3 regions of the Corynebacterium sp. CNCTC7651 genome follow, and region 1 is predicted to be linked to each of the others. Evidence: predicted binding sites of a transcription regulator. Region 1 holds the regulator's gene; each other region holds the start of a gene.
The links. Region 1 encodes LexA, which represses DNA repair genes until DNA is damaged. Its sites were predicted from a motif close to CGAACANNTGTTCG; they were not measured.

Region 1 (4,444 bases):
TGACAACTGCCAGGACCGCGTCGACGATCTCCTGCTCGGTCTTTGCCTGGCGCAGAGTTTCTACAAAGTCTCCCTTCACCAGCGCGCGGGCCAGCTTGGAGAGGATCTTCAGGTGCTCCTTGCCACCGCCTTCCGGCGCGGCAATCAGGAACACGAGTTCTGCGTCGCCGTCCGGACCGGAGAAATCGACCGGGTTGCTCAGGCGAGCGAATGCCAGAGTTGGCACCTCGACCGCGGCGGTGCGGCAGTGGGGGATGGCAACTCGGCCGTTGACACCGGTGCCTGCTTTGGCCTCGCGGGCAGCCGCGGCCTCAGCCAGTTGCGTCGCATCCGTAGCGCGTCCCGCGCCAACGACAAGGTTGGCCAGGTGGTCAATCACCTCGCGCGGGGTTGCGCCGAAGTCGACATCGAGTCCGACCAACGACGGGGTAATTAATGCATCTTGCATGGGAAATGTCCTCAGATGGTGGGGTTACAGCGTGATAACGGAAGTGTGGGCAAGATCGAGCTCGTCCGGGGAGGGGATGCCGGTACCGGGAAGTGCCGCGGCGGCGGATCCGTATGCAACTGCGCGCTGCAGCCGGGCCGCCGGGTCTTCGCCTTGGACGCGGGCCATGATGTAGCCGGCAAGGGAGCTGTCTCCCGCTCCGACGGTGGAGCGCACCGTAATCGGAGGCGGTGTTGCGGCCCATGCGCCGTCTGCGGTAACAAGGCATGCGCCAGCGCCGCCGAGCGTGACCAGCACCTCGCTTACGCCGTACGAGACGAGCTGGCGGGCAGCGCTCACCACGGGAGTGAAATCGCCCGCGGCGGCCTGGGCTTCGAGGGTGTGCCCGTCCGCACCGGTCAGCTGGCCGAGCTCGAATGCGTTTGGTTTAAGCACGTCGGGGCAGCAGTTACCTGCTCCTTCAGCGTTGGCGGCGTCGCTGATGCGTTGGCCCAGGGCGACGAGCGGGGCGTCCGAAGTATCCACGGCGATCACCGCGTCGGTCACCTCCCGCAGCGCCGCAACGACGTTCGCGTAAAAATCGGTCGGGGCACCCGGGGGAAGCGAGCCAGCAAGCACGAGTGCGCTGGCATCAGCAGCGTGTGCGACCACCGCGGCGGTGAGCGCTTCCACTTCCTCCGCAGAAAGCGTGGGGCCAGCTTCGTTGATCTTGGTGGTGGTGCCATCCTCCTCGGTCACGGCTGTGTTGGTCCGCACGGTTCCGCCGACGCGCACGGGCATGAAGTTCACGCCTAGCGCACCCACGGCGAGTTCGAATGGGTCCGGCGTGCCGCACGGGGCAACCGCAACGGTATCAAGGCCCGCTTTAGCAATGGCGTGGGAAACGTTGATGCCTTTCCCTCCGGCCTCGCGGTGCGCTGCCGTCGCACGAGCTACCTCGCCGTGAACGAGGTGTGGTACGCGGAGGGTGGCATCGATACTTGGGTTTGGGGTGAGGGTGACAATCATGCCCTGCATCCCTCCGATTGAGTGGTCATACTCTCAATAATGCCCGACTGTGTCTGATCGGGCAATCAAAAACAGAAAATGATGTCCGAACTCACATGCGCGTTGTTAGTCCGCGGCGAGAATGACCTCGATCCCGCGATCCTCCAGCGCCTGGATGAGAGATTCCGGCGCACCCCCGTCTGTGATGACAACGTCGATCGCGTCCAGCGGGGCAAAGCTCACTAGATAATCGTTGCCCAATTTCGTGGAATCGCACAGCACCACCACCTTGCGGGCGTTGGTGACCATGGAGGATTTCACGGCAGCCTCGTGCGCGTCGGCGGTGGACAGTCCGTGGTCTATGGTCAGCGCGTTAGTGCCTATGAATGCCACTTCCGCCCGCATGAGTGCCAGTGTTCTCAGCGCCGTGTCTCCCACAACCGCCTGGGTAATCGCGCGGACGGTTCCGCCAAGGAGCTGCACGTTGGTGAGGCCGGCGGTCGAGAGATCCAGCGCGATGGGCAGGGAGTTGGTAACGATGGACCATGTCTCTGCACCCGGTTGTGTCGCAATCAAGTGTGCCAAGCCGTTGATGGTGGTGCCCGAGTCGAGGAAGATGCCGCCACCTGGCTGCGCGGGCAGGAACCGTAGCGAAACTCCGTGGTGAGGAAGGATTGTGTCGCCACAGCGCCGCCGTGCACGCGCTGCACAATGCCTTCGTCGTTCAGCACCGCGAGATCGCGGCGGATTGTCTCTGCGGTAACGTCGAATTTCTGCGCCAGTTCGGTCACGTTCACGCGCCCCTCCACTGCGGTCAGCGAGGCGATCTGGCGGCGGCGCTCCTCTGCGTACATGCAGTCATCATCGCAGATCCGACATGCCCGCATCCGTGGGGTTATGCCCGTTTCCCCCGTTTGTGGGGGCGCTGCGTGCCGACGACCGTTCTACAGCGAGCGGAAAACGGACACCACAAGACCCATAATCTCCGCGTCATCGCCCTTGATAGGTGCGAAGGCGTCGTTGCGGGGCATGAGCCACACGCCGGAAGAGTCCTTGTGGAAGACCTTCGCCGTTGCCTCCCCGTCGATGAGCGCGGCCACGATCTGCCCCTCTTCTGCGACAGGCTGTGAGCGAACCACAAGCCAATCTCCGTCCAGGATGGCGGCATCAACCATCGATTCGCCGACAACGCGAACCATGAACAGGTCACCGTCGCTCATAAGCTCGGCCGGCATGGGGTAGTAGGCTTCCACGTTCTCTTCGGCCAAGATGGGCGCACCCGCGGCAATCTGGCCGACCACCGGGATGAAGCGCGGCTGTGCGGCATCCTCGGGTGCGTCTGTAGAAGCAGGCTGGCTCGCCGGCTTGCGCTTCGGTTTCGCGGCCGTGTCCGGCAGGTGGCGGAGGTCTACCGCGCGCGGCTTGTTGGGGTCGCGCCGAAGGAACCCCTTCTTCTCCAGCTCCTTGAGCTGATACGCCACTGACGAAGTTGATTGCAGTCCAGCGGCATCGCCAATCTCGCGAATGCTCGGCGGGTAGCCGCGCAGTACAACTGCGTCCTGGATGACCTCGAGGATGCGGCGCTGCCGGTCCGTCAGCGTGCTCATATCAAGGCTGTTGGGGTCGATCTTCTTCCGGGCCATCGTGTCTCCTCGCTACTCCGTGTTCACCGTACCGTGCCCCAACCTATCACGGAGGGCAAGTGTGTTCGATCATTTCCGTTCCGGGCTGGACAGTGTCGAGCGGGAGTGCTATAAATCGAACACGTTAGCGTAAATCGAACATACGAGCGCCTGCGGTGCCCTGGAGGTTGGGGGCGCTTCGTACGCTCTGGGTAGTCAACGAGAGGAGATCACCATGACCATCGCAATCCGCCCCGTCACCCGTACCACCGTAGGTAATGGTGCCGCAGGAACAACAAGCACTGCTGCGGAGGTGTGGGATATCCCTGCCGCGCAGCACTGCACAGGCGCAGGGGTGGCTGTTCGCCAACTCGGGGCCACTACTCGAACGCATGAACGCGGTGCCGGCCGCGGCCAGGTATCGTCCGCACCGCGGGGTTCTGCGTTCGAATCCGCCCGCGAACGCCGGGACAACATTATGCTCGGCGCCCTCTTTACTGCCGCACTTCTGGTCGGATCCGCATTCGGCGGCGTGTTCAGCTCAGCGGAAGCACCCATCGCAGGCAGCCAGGGCGGCACCGCAGCCAGCAGTGCCACGGAATTCGCAAGCGCACAGGCGCGCTAGGGGGCGGTACCAGGGGGTTAGACCAGGGCGGCGGTAGACTGGCGCCACTTAAAAACATCCGCCGCATGAGATGGGGTGCCAAACCGTGTATTGCCCGTTCTGCCATCATGAACACTCCCGCGTGACCGACTCGCGCGCCGTTGAAGGGGGAGCAGCGATCCGCAGGCGCCGGGAGTGCACCGAGTGCGGGGGCAGGTTCACTACCGTCGAGAAGGCGGTGCTGACCGTTGTCAAACGCAACGGCGTGAGTGAACCGTTTGACAGAGATAAGCTCATCTCCGGTGTGCGCCGGGCGTGCCAGGGCCGAGATGTGTCGGATGATTCCCTGAAGCGCCTCGCCCAGCAGGTCGAGGAGACGGTGCGCGCGCAGGGCAGCTCTCAGGTGCCCGCAAACGACATCGGCCTCGCGGTGCTGGAGCCGCTCCGCGCGCTGGACGAGGTCGCGTATCTGCGTTTCGCCTCCGTCTACAAATCTTTCGAAAGCGCAGACGACTTCGAATCCGAAATCCGCCTCATGCGCCGCCGCGACCGGGAAGATTTCTAGCGCCAGCCACGCCCTAACCGCCTACTTCAGTTTGTCCGCCAGCTTCTCAATACGCCGCTGACTCACCGGCTGCGGAGTACCAAGACGCTGGGCGAACAAGCTCACGCGCAGTTCCTCGATGCGCCACAGGATGTCCTTGTACGCGCGGGACTTCCTCCGGTTCGCAGGCAGCTTCTGCATCCGCGCTTCAAGGTAGCGCTTAGCATCATCCACCACCG
Region 2 (4,444 bases), 210 kb from region 1:
CGTGCTGGACTGCTGGTTCGAGTCCGGCTCCATGCCGTTTGCGCAGTACCACTACCCGTTTGAGAACGTGGAGGAGCACGATGTGCGCCAGCCGGCGGACTTCATCGTGGAGTACTCCGGCCAGTCCCGCGGCTGGTTCTACGTCCAGCACGTGCTTTCCACTGCGCTGTTTGACCGTGTCGCGTTCAAGAAGGTGGTCGCCCACGGCATCGTGCTTGGCAACGACGGCCTGAAGATGTCCAAGTCCAAGGGTAACTACCCGAACGTCAACGAGGTCTTCGACCGCGACGGCTCCGACGCCATGCGCTGGTTCCTCATGGCATCCCCGATCCTGCGCGGCGGCAACCTGATTGTCACCGAGCAGGGCATCCGCGAAGGCGTGCGCCAGGCAATCCTGCCGATCTGGAACGCCTACACCTTCCTGCAGCTCTACAGCTCGGAGGACGCGAAGTGGTCCGTGGATTCCACCGACGTGCTGGATCGCTACATCCTGGCCAAGACGCACGACATGGTGGCCGGCGTTGGCGCCGCCCTCGACGAGGTCCGCATCGCCGACGCCTGCGAGGAAGTGCGCCAGTTCGCCGACACCCTGACCAACTGGTACGTCCGCCGTTCCCGTGACCGTTTCTGGGAGGGCCAGGAGGCGCACCCGGAGGCCTTCAACACCCTGTACACGGTGCTTGAGGTCACGTGCCGCGCCGTCGCGCCGCTGCTGCCGTACATCTCCGAGGTGATCTGGCGCGGCCTGACGGGCGAGCGCTCCGTGCACCTCACCGACTTCCCAGCCGCGGAGCAGCTGCCTGCCGACGACGCACTGGTAGCCACCATGGACTCCACCCGCGCCGTCTGCTCCGCCGCGTCTTCGGTGCGCAAGGCCCGCAAGCTGCGTAACCGCCTGCCGCTGCCGAAGCTCACCGTGGCGCTGCCGCACGCCGGTGACCTGGCCGATTTCGCCGCCGTCATCCGCGACGAGGTCAACGTCAAGGAAGTCGAGCTCACCGAGGATGTGGACGCCGCCGGCAGCTTCGAGGTGGTTGTCAACGCCAAGGTCGCCGGCCCGCAGCTGGGCAAGGACGTGCAGCGCGCGATCAAGAACGTCAAGGCGGGCAACTACGTCCGCGAGGGCGAGAACGTGGTGGTTGACGGCGACATCATCCTCACGCCCGAGCTCTTCACCGAGCGCCTCGTCGCCGTGAACCCGGACAGCACCGCGCGCGTCGAGTCCGCCGACGGCACCGTGGGCCTAGTCGTCCTTGACACTGAGGTCACCGAGGAACTCGAGGCCGAGGGCTGGGCCGCCGACGTCATCCGCGGACTCCAGGACGCCCGCAAGCAAGCCGGCTTCGCGGTTTCGGACCGCATCGCCGTCCGCCTCGTCGTCCCCGCCGACCGCGTCGAGTGGGCCGAGCGCCACGCCGACCACGTCGCCGCCGAGACCCTCGCCACCGACTTCAAGGTCGGCACCGAGCCCATCGACGGCGCCCAGCCGGTCATCGAGGGCGTGACCGCGAGCGTCGTGAAGCAATAGAGCGTCGTGAAGCATTAGCCCCCAGCGAGCGCCCGCGCTTCCTGCACTCCCTGCGCTCTTCTCGCGCCCCGCCAGGCTCGGCTCAGTCCGTGGCCCCAGGCGGGGCCTTTGCTTTACGACGCTCGCCCGCACCCAACCCGGCCGAGCCCAACCCTCAAGTCTCACGTGATGGTTCTCTGCAGTGCGGAAAGCGCGGGGTTTGGACGGGGTAGGGGCACTCCCCGGTGCCTTACCCCCGGCCGAGCCCAACCCTCAAGTCTCACGTGAAGGTTCTCCGCAGTGCGGAAAGCGCGGGGTTTTGGACGGGGTAGGGGCACTCCCGGTGCCTAACCCGGTCGAGCCCCAACCCTCAAGTCTCACGTGAAGGTTCTCCGCAGTGCGGAAAGAGTCTCAAGTCTCACGTGAAGGTTCTCCGCAGTGCGGAAAGGTGTGGTGGGTAGTGGCTGCCCCGAAAGTGCCCAGAGTATTTTGCTGTTCGAATGGATGTTCTATTTAAAGCGAACGTGGGTTGGGAGCGTGTTTTACCCTGATCGCAAACACAAACCGAGCAGGACAGGAAACACGCTATGACCACTACATTTACGGGCCCGGGCGGAACGAAAAGCCGTGCCGAGATGAAGAAGCACGCGGAGGCAATTGCGCGCGATATTCAAACGCACTCCGTTCGATCAAACAAGGCGAAGGCGGACTTACTTAACAGCATTGCCGAATTTGATGCACTTGAATTAGCTGGCCTTTTCGGCGCCGCTAGCACGGGTAGCTGGCTCGAGCGGGAGCTCCGTTACCGGACTTCTACCGCATACGAATATGTCCGTGTGGGGCGCGCGCTGCGTGTTTATACAGTGCTCGCGGAGGCGTTTCGCGAGGGGGACATTCCTTACTCCACCGTTCGGTTTCTCATCGAGTATGTCACCGAGGAAAACGAGCTTCAGCTAGTTGAGCTGGCCAGACGGCTATGTTTTAGCGAGTTGAAGAAGGCTCTGGCGGGTGTGGACAGCAAGAGCGGGGAAGGTAAGAACCCAGATGATCCCTTCTTTACGCTCAAACGTCGCGCGGACGGAATGGTTTTCGGCGACTACCTCATTCCTCCCGTCGTAGGCGCGTATTTGGAGTCCGCGCTGAAGATTGCCGAGCTGGTTCTCAACGGCCACACCGCAGCTGACTCGGGGCAACTCCGCGCTCTCATAGCGGAGGCAATGGCGCACTCAGCGGAGGCTGGAGGCGGGGATCCCGAAAACGGGGTGTGTGAGGACGATCTGCTTTTCGACGGAGGAGATTGCGCCGCACCGGGGCCAGAAGACGCGACTGAGGTTCGAGAACAGGACGGGGGTGAAGCACAGGACATGGTTGAAGAAGAAGACACCTGGATAGACGCTGCGTTCGGGGACACGTCGTTCGAGGACGAGGAATCCGACACCCCGCCAGAAGAGGCGCGACCTGCGGTGATGACGCAGCCTCCGCGGAAAAGCATCAAGATGGGTGCGGAGGAGATTTTCCGCGTGCCGTCTCGCTTCGGCCCGCCCCAGAAGCAGAACCTGTACGCCGCGTTTATCGCGATGCTCAACATTGTGCGGGCTCAACCGATCGCTGCGACCCGGGCACCGGGGGCGGATGTGAGCATCATCGTCACCGAGGACGGGCGCGCATGGATGCCGCAGAATCCCCAGATCCCCAGTCGTGTGCTCACCGGCTACGTGCACAACGCGCTCGCCCGCGCGCACCTGCTCAGCTCGTCCGGTGTCACTCTCCACTACGGGCGGAAGCGTCGCACAGCGTCGGACGGGCAAATCAAGGCCCTGCTGGAACTGTGGGGTTACCAATGCGCGATGCCGGGCTGCACGCACTCCCGCTTCATGGAGATTCACCACATCCGAGATTGGGCGGAGGGCGGCTCCACCGACATCGAGAATTTGATCCCGCTGTGTTCCAGCTGCCACTCCCAGGTCAGCCACGGCAACATCACCGTCACTTCGTACGGGCGGGACATTGAGTTCGCCTTTTCGGACGGCTCCCGGTACACCTCCTACAACCACAGCCTGCCGGAACTCACACAAGCGGCGCAGTTGCCCATTGTCGATGTGCCAAGCCCGTAGGCCGCGCACGCCAGCTCAGCGCACGCTAGCTCAGCGTACGCCGTCGCAGCGTACGCCGTCGCGGCGCAGGCGGGTACGGTGAACGCCATGCCTCGCTGGGTGCTGCACATCGACATGGACGCGTTTTACGCCTCCTGTGAGCAGCTCACCCGGCCCACGCTCAAAGGCCGCCCCGTGCTCGTGGCAGGCGTGAGCGGGCGCGGGGTGGTAGCCGGAGCGAGCTATGAGGCGCGCAAGTACGGCGCGCGCTCCGCCATGCCCACGCACCGGGCGGCGCGGCTCGTGGGGCCGCAGGCGGTGCTGGTGGCGCCGCGCAGGCCGGTGTACGCCGCGGCATCGCGCCGCGTGTTCGAAATCATCGCCCGGCACGTGGAGGTGGTTGAGCAACTCAGCATCGACGAGGCGTTCATGGAGCCTGCGCAGCTTATCGACGCTTCCCCGGAGCAAGTCACCACCTGGGCCAACGAGCTCAGAGCAGAGATCAAGAAGGAGACTGGGCTGCCGAGCTCGATCGGGGCGGGCAGCGGAAAGCAATACGCCAAGATCGGGTCGGGGCTGGCGAAGCCGGACGGCGTGTTTGTCATCCCGCACGCCGAGCAGCTTGACATCCTGCACCCGCTGCCGGTGGGGGAGCTCTGGGGCGTGGGCCCGGTGACGGGAGCGAAACTCGCGGCGGCGGGGATCGAAACGATCGGTGACCTGGCGGAGCTCACGGAGAAGGAGGTGGAGATTGCGTTGGGGGGTGTCGTCGGCAAGCAATTGTGGCACCTGGCGCGGGGTGTGGACGAGCGGCCGGTGGCACCGCGGGCTGAGGCGAAGCAGA
Region 3 (4,444 bases), 410 kb from region 1:
TGGGGCTGACGAACGTGCCCACCGAAGGCTCCATCACCGTGAGCGGCGTGGAGATGGTGGGCACGCCCGACCGCGTACGTCGCAAGGTGCGCGGCAAGGTGGTCGGCATGGTGTTCCAGGAGCCGATGACGGCCCTGGACCCGCTGCGCAAAATCGGCTCCCTGGTTTCCCGCGAACTCCTCGCCGAGGTGGGCGTCGACCGCCCGGAGGCCTACCCGCACCAACTTTCCGGCGGCCAGCGCCAACGCGTCCTCATCGCACTGGCCTTGAGCCAGAACCCTGACTACCTGATCTGCGACGAGCCCACCACCGCCCTCGACGTCACCGTCCAGCGCCAGATCCTGGACCTCATCGACCGCCTCGTGGAGGCGCGCGGCATGGGGCTCATCTTCATATCCCACGACCTCGCCGTGGTCAACCACATGACCTCGCGCGTGCTCACTTTCAAAGACGGGCGCATCGTGGACAGCCATTCCGAGTACGCCCGCGCGCTCGCGGCGGCCTCGCACCCCGGCCCGCCCGCGGCACCCACCCCGCTCGGCGAACCCATCGTCTCCCTCTCCGGCGTTTCCCTCACGCGGGGGCATACGCAAGCGCTTGACGACGTCTCCTTGACCGTGCGCCGCGGCGAACGATTGGGCCTGGTCGGCGGCTCCGGCTCCGGCAAAACAACGCTGCTGCACACCATCGCGGGCTTGCTGAAACCAGATACCGGCACCGTGGATGCGCGCGGCACCATGCAGATGGTGTTCCAAGACCCGTACTCCTCCCTGGATCCGCGCATGCGGGTGATCGATTCGGTGGCGGAAGCGGGCGTCGATACGCAGCGCGCCCAGGACGTGCTCGCCGGGGTGGGTCTTGCGGGCATGGGCGGACGCCTGCCTCGGGAGTTTTCCGGCGGACAGCGCCAGCGCATCTCCATTGCGCGCGCCGCCGCCCCGCGCCCGGACATCCTGCTCGCGGACGAACCGGTCTCCGCCCTCGACGTCACCGTGCGCAAGCAGGTGCTCGAGCTTATCGACGACACCGTGGGCGACGGCACCCTCATCTTCTGCTCCCACGACCTTGCCGTGGTGCGCGAGCTCTGCCCGCGCATCGCGGTGATGCACCGCGGCCGGATCGTGGAACACGGGGATACCGAGGAGATCTGGCGGGGTCCCCAGCACGAGTACACGCGCACGCTCATACAATCGCGGCTATGACCGCCCAGGCCCCGCAGATCACCGTGGTCGGCTCCATTAATGCCGACCTCACCGTCAACGTCGCCCGCCACCCTTCCCCCGGCGAGACGCTCTTGGGCACCGGCGGCGGGGTCACGCCCGGCGGCAAAGGCGCGAACCAGGCTGTGGCAGCCGCGCGCCTCGGGGCGCGGGTGGCGCTGGTGGGCGCCGTCGGCCGGGATGCGAACGCCGCGCCCGCGACCGCGCTACTCCGCGAGGCCGGGGTGGACATGACTCACGTCGAAGAGGTGGACGGCGTGACCGGCCTTGCGGTGATTACGGTTGATCGCGCCGGGGAGAACACCATCATTGTCGTGCCGGGGGCGAACGAGGTGGTGGATCAAGTGTTCGTCGAGAAGCATCGTGCCCCTGTGGAGGCCGCGGAGCTCGTGCTGCTCCAGGGCGAGATCCCCGCGGATGGGTTCGCGCAGGCGGTTGAGTTGGCGCGCGGGCGAGTTGTGGTGAATCTGGCGCCCGTGGTGGATGTGCCGCGGGAAGCCCTTTTGGCTGCGGATCCGCTCATGGCCAACGAGCACGAGGCTGGGCTGATCCTGGCGCAGCTCGGGCACGATTCCGCAGGTGAGCCGCCTCAGCTTGCAGCGCGTCTGGTGGCTGCCGGCTTTACGACGGTCGTGCTCACACTCGGCGCCGAAGGTGCCCTTGTTGCCGATGCTTCGGGTGTCCGATCGGTGCCTGCCCCGCGCGTGGACGCGGTAGACACCGTCGGCGCAGGCGACGCGTTTGCGGGCGCGTTCTGCTGGCGCATCGTTGCAGGTGACAGCCTCGATGAGGCCGCAGCCTTCGCGGCGCGCGTGGGCGCGTTTTCGGTCACCCGGCCCGGCGCGCAGCCGTCCTACCCGCTAGCGGGTGACGTAGAACATTAGGGACTGATCCAACAGGTGCTCCTCCACGCGCTCAAAAGCGCTGGTGAGAGCGTCAAATTCGTGCACTTCAGCGTCTGTGAGCTTGACCTGCTCGCGGGGAACCGGTGTCTGCATGCCGCCATTGTAGCCCGCAAGTTACAGGCGCGTGATTCGATCCTTATTCGAGCGGCGGATTATATCGTTATCGAACGTTTATTTGCGTATTGACACACCGTTGGGATCGTGGTTTATAATGGCACTCAAATCAATCTAACGAAAGTTAGTCACACCGTTCTAGTGAGAGGAACGATGCGTCACATGCCACCTAGCAGTTCTTACTTTGCCACAGAGCGCCCCGGCGATCAGTTGTGCCACGAAGCACAAATGATACGTATAGCGGAGCACGCGATCTTTGGAAGCCTCGCACATGGAGGCGATTCTGCCCTGGATTATGAGCTCACGCTCGCCCGCATCCAGTCCGCCACCGGGTGGCCCAAGGCTGCCGTCGACCGCGGCATTTTCGGCTACCACCGCCTCCGCCACCTCCCCCGCTTGCGCGCACTGCAGGACGAGACAAAACGCCTGGACATCCCCCGCTTGCGCGCCGTCGACGCGGCTGTGGCCATCCTCGGCTCGGAGCCGGACCCGGAGCTTTTGGCGCTTATCGACGACTACTTGGTCAACCTCTTCACCCCCACCCGCATCGCCCAAGAGTTGCCGGGCCAAAGGGCTATCACGGAGCGACTGCACAGGCTTATCACCACCCACTGCCCGGAGGTCGGTTTTGACGAGAAGAAGCGCAAGAAGCGCTCCGCCAACGCAAACGGCCGCGAGCTGCAGTGGTTCGACGTGCTGTTGGGCGAGGACGGCATGGCCGGACTCCAATTCAGCGGCGACCGGATCTCACTTGCCACCATCCGCGAAAGCGTGCGGACTACAGCGAAAGAGCTGAAGACCACCGAAGCGGATGCATTTTTCAAGCTGCTAGCTGGCGAAGTGGCGCCAGAGCCGACAATCACCATCAATGTGTTCCGCCCCTCCAGCGAAGGAGAAGGTGTTTCTGCCTACGTCCCCGGCTTCGGCTGGACCGACGCCACCAGCACCGCAATCTTGGAGGACCTGATCGCGCGGGGGAAGGCGAAGGAGGTGGATCTTTCGAACGTCGAAAAGCAGGAAGTGCCCGGGTACGCGCCTACCACGAAGATGCGTACGTACGCCGAGGCGCGCGACGGGTGCTGCGTATACCCCGGGTGCAGCCGGCCGGCGGCGACGTGCCAGCTAGACCACCGCATCCCGTTCGATGAGGGCGGCCCCACCACGCCGAGCAATCTCTTCACGTTGTGCCAGACGCATCACAACTTGAAGACCGATCGTCGGGCATTCTACGTGCCGGACCCGTCGACCGGCGACATTATCTGGCTCTTCTCGGACGGCACGTACGCCATCCGCCAGGACGCCGGTGTGCTGCGCAGCCAGATCACACCGGTGAACCCGCGTTGGCGCAGCTCGGTGGAGCAACGCCAGAAAGCGAAGGACCGGGCCGCCGAGTTCCTGGCCAAGGGGCACGCGCTTCTCGACGAATACGAAACCACCCACAACCTCGACCACTATCTTCGCGCCATTGACCAGCTGGAACGCGAGTACGACATGGAGTTTCCGTTCCTGCCGGAACTGCCGTGGGAGGAGCCGCTGCCGGAAGAACCGGTCGAGGGGCCGTGCCCCGACCCGCTGTACGATGTCAACCCCGAGGGATACACGTTCGAGGACGGCAACGCGATGCTGCCCGCGTAGGAAAGGGAGTGCCGGCGTGGAGTTTCACCGCCTCGCTAAGGAGCAACAGCTGTGGAAGCTGGGCCTCGAGCTGCTCCTCTTACCTGTGTTGTTGATGGTATTCGCGGTGCTCGGCGTGGCGCTGTACTCGAACCCGCCCCGCGGCATCGAAACGATGACGGACGTGTTCGTCCTCGCCGCCGTCCTCCCTGTGCCGTTCCTCGCGGCGCGGATCATGGGCCGCGACCCGGCGGCGCTGATTTCGGTGGCGAAGCGGGTGCGGTGGGACATCGTGGGCAAGTCCGCCGCAATCGCCGTGCCACCGTACGCGATTTGGCTGGCAATTAACGCGGCCGACGGGGAGGCCCAGTTCACGCGGTTCACCCTCTGCCTGCTCGTCGTCTACATCCTGGTCACACCCCTGCAAGCCGCGACGGAAGAACTCCTCTTCCGCGCCAGCCTGCCGCAAATCCTCGGCGCGCGGCTCCGCTCGCCGTGGCTGGCCTACGGGATCCCCATGATCCCGTTCATATTCCTGCACATCTACAACTGGCTCGGGCTGTTAGACATCGTGGTGTTCGCCGCGTGCGC

Region 2: JZY91_RS07370 (HNH endonuclease signature motif containing protein) is a predicted target of LexA. The motif match lies at 2,005-2,018, and genes of this name have one in related genera.
Region 3: JZY91_RS08310 (HNH endonuclease signature motif containing protein) is a predicted target of LexA. The motif match lies at 2,290-2,303, and genes of this name have one in related genera.

The regions. Positions count from the first base shown of each region.
Region 1 covers NZ_CP071246.1:1,313,394-1,317,837, reverse strand. The annotation lists gene JZY91_RS06380 (fructose-specific PTS transporter subunit EIIC) at 1-448, opposite strand, end outside; gene JZY91_RS06375 (1-phosphofructokinase family hexose kinase) at 473-1,456, opposite strand; partial or broken gene JZY91_RS06370 (DeoR/GlpR family DNA-binding transcription regulator) at 1,562-2,289, opposite strand; gene lexA (transcriptional repressor LexA) at 2,380-3,078, opposite strand; gene JZY91_RS06360 (hypothetical protein) at 3,293-3,682, shown strand; gene nrdR (transcriptional regulator NrdR) at 3,768-4,226, shown strand; gene hrpA (ATP-dependent RNA helicase HrpA) at 4,248-4,444, opposite strand, start outside.
Region 2 covers NZ_CP071246.1:1,524,510-1,528,953, reverse strand. The annotation lists gene ileS (isoleucine--tRNA ligase) at 1-1,528, shown strand, start outside; gene JZY91_RS07370 (HNH endonuclease signature motif containing protein) at 2,095-3,621, shown strand; gene JZY91_RS07365 (DNA polymerase IV) at 3,709-4,444, shown strand, end outside.
Region 3 covers NZ_CP071246.1:1,720,948-1,725,391, forward strand. The annotation lists gene JZY91_RS08295 (ABC transporter ATP-binding protein) at 1-1,202, shown strand, start outside; gene JZY91_RS08300 (ribokinase) at 1,199-2,104, shown strand; gene JZY91_RS08305 (hypothetical protein) at 2,081-2,218, opposite strand; gene JZY91_RS08310 (HNH endonuclease signature motif containing protein) at 2,468-3,874, shown strand; gene JZY91_RS08315 (CPBP family intramembrane glutamic endopeptidase) at 3,891-4,444, shown strand, end outside.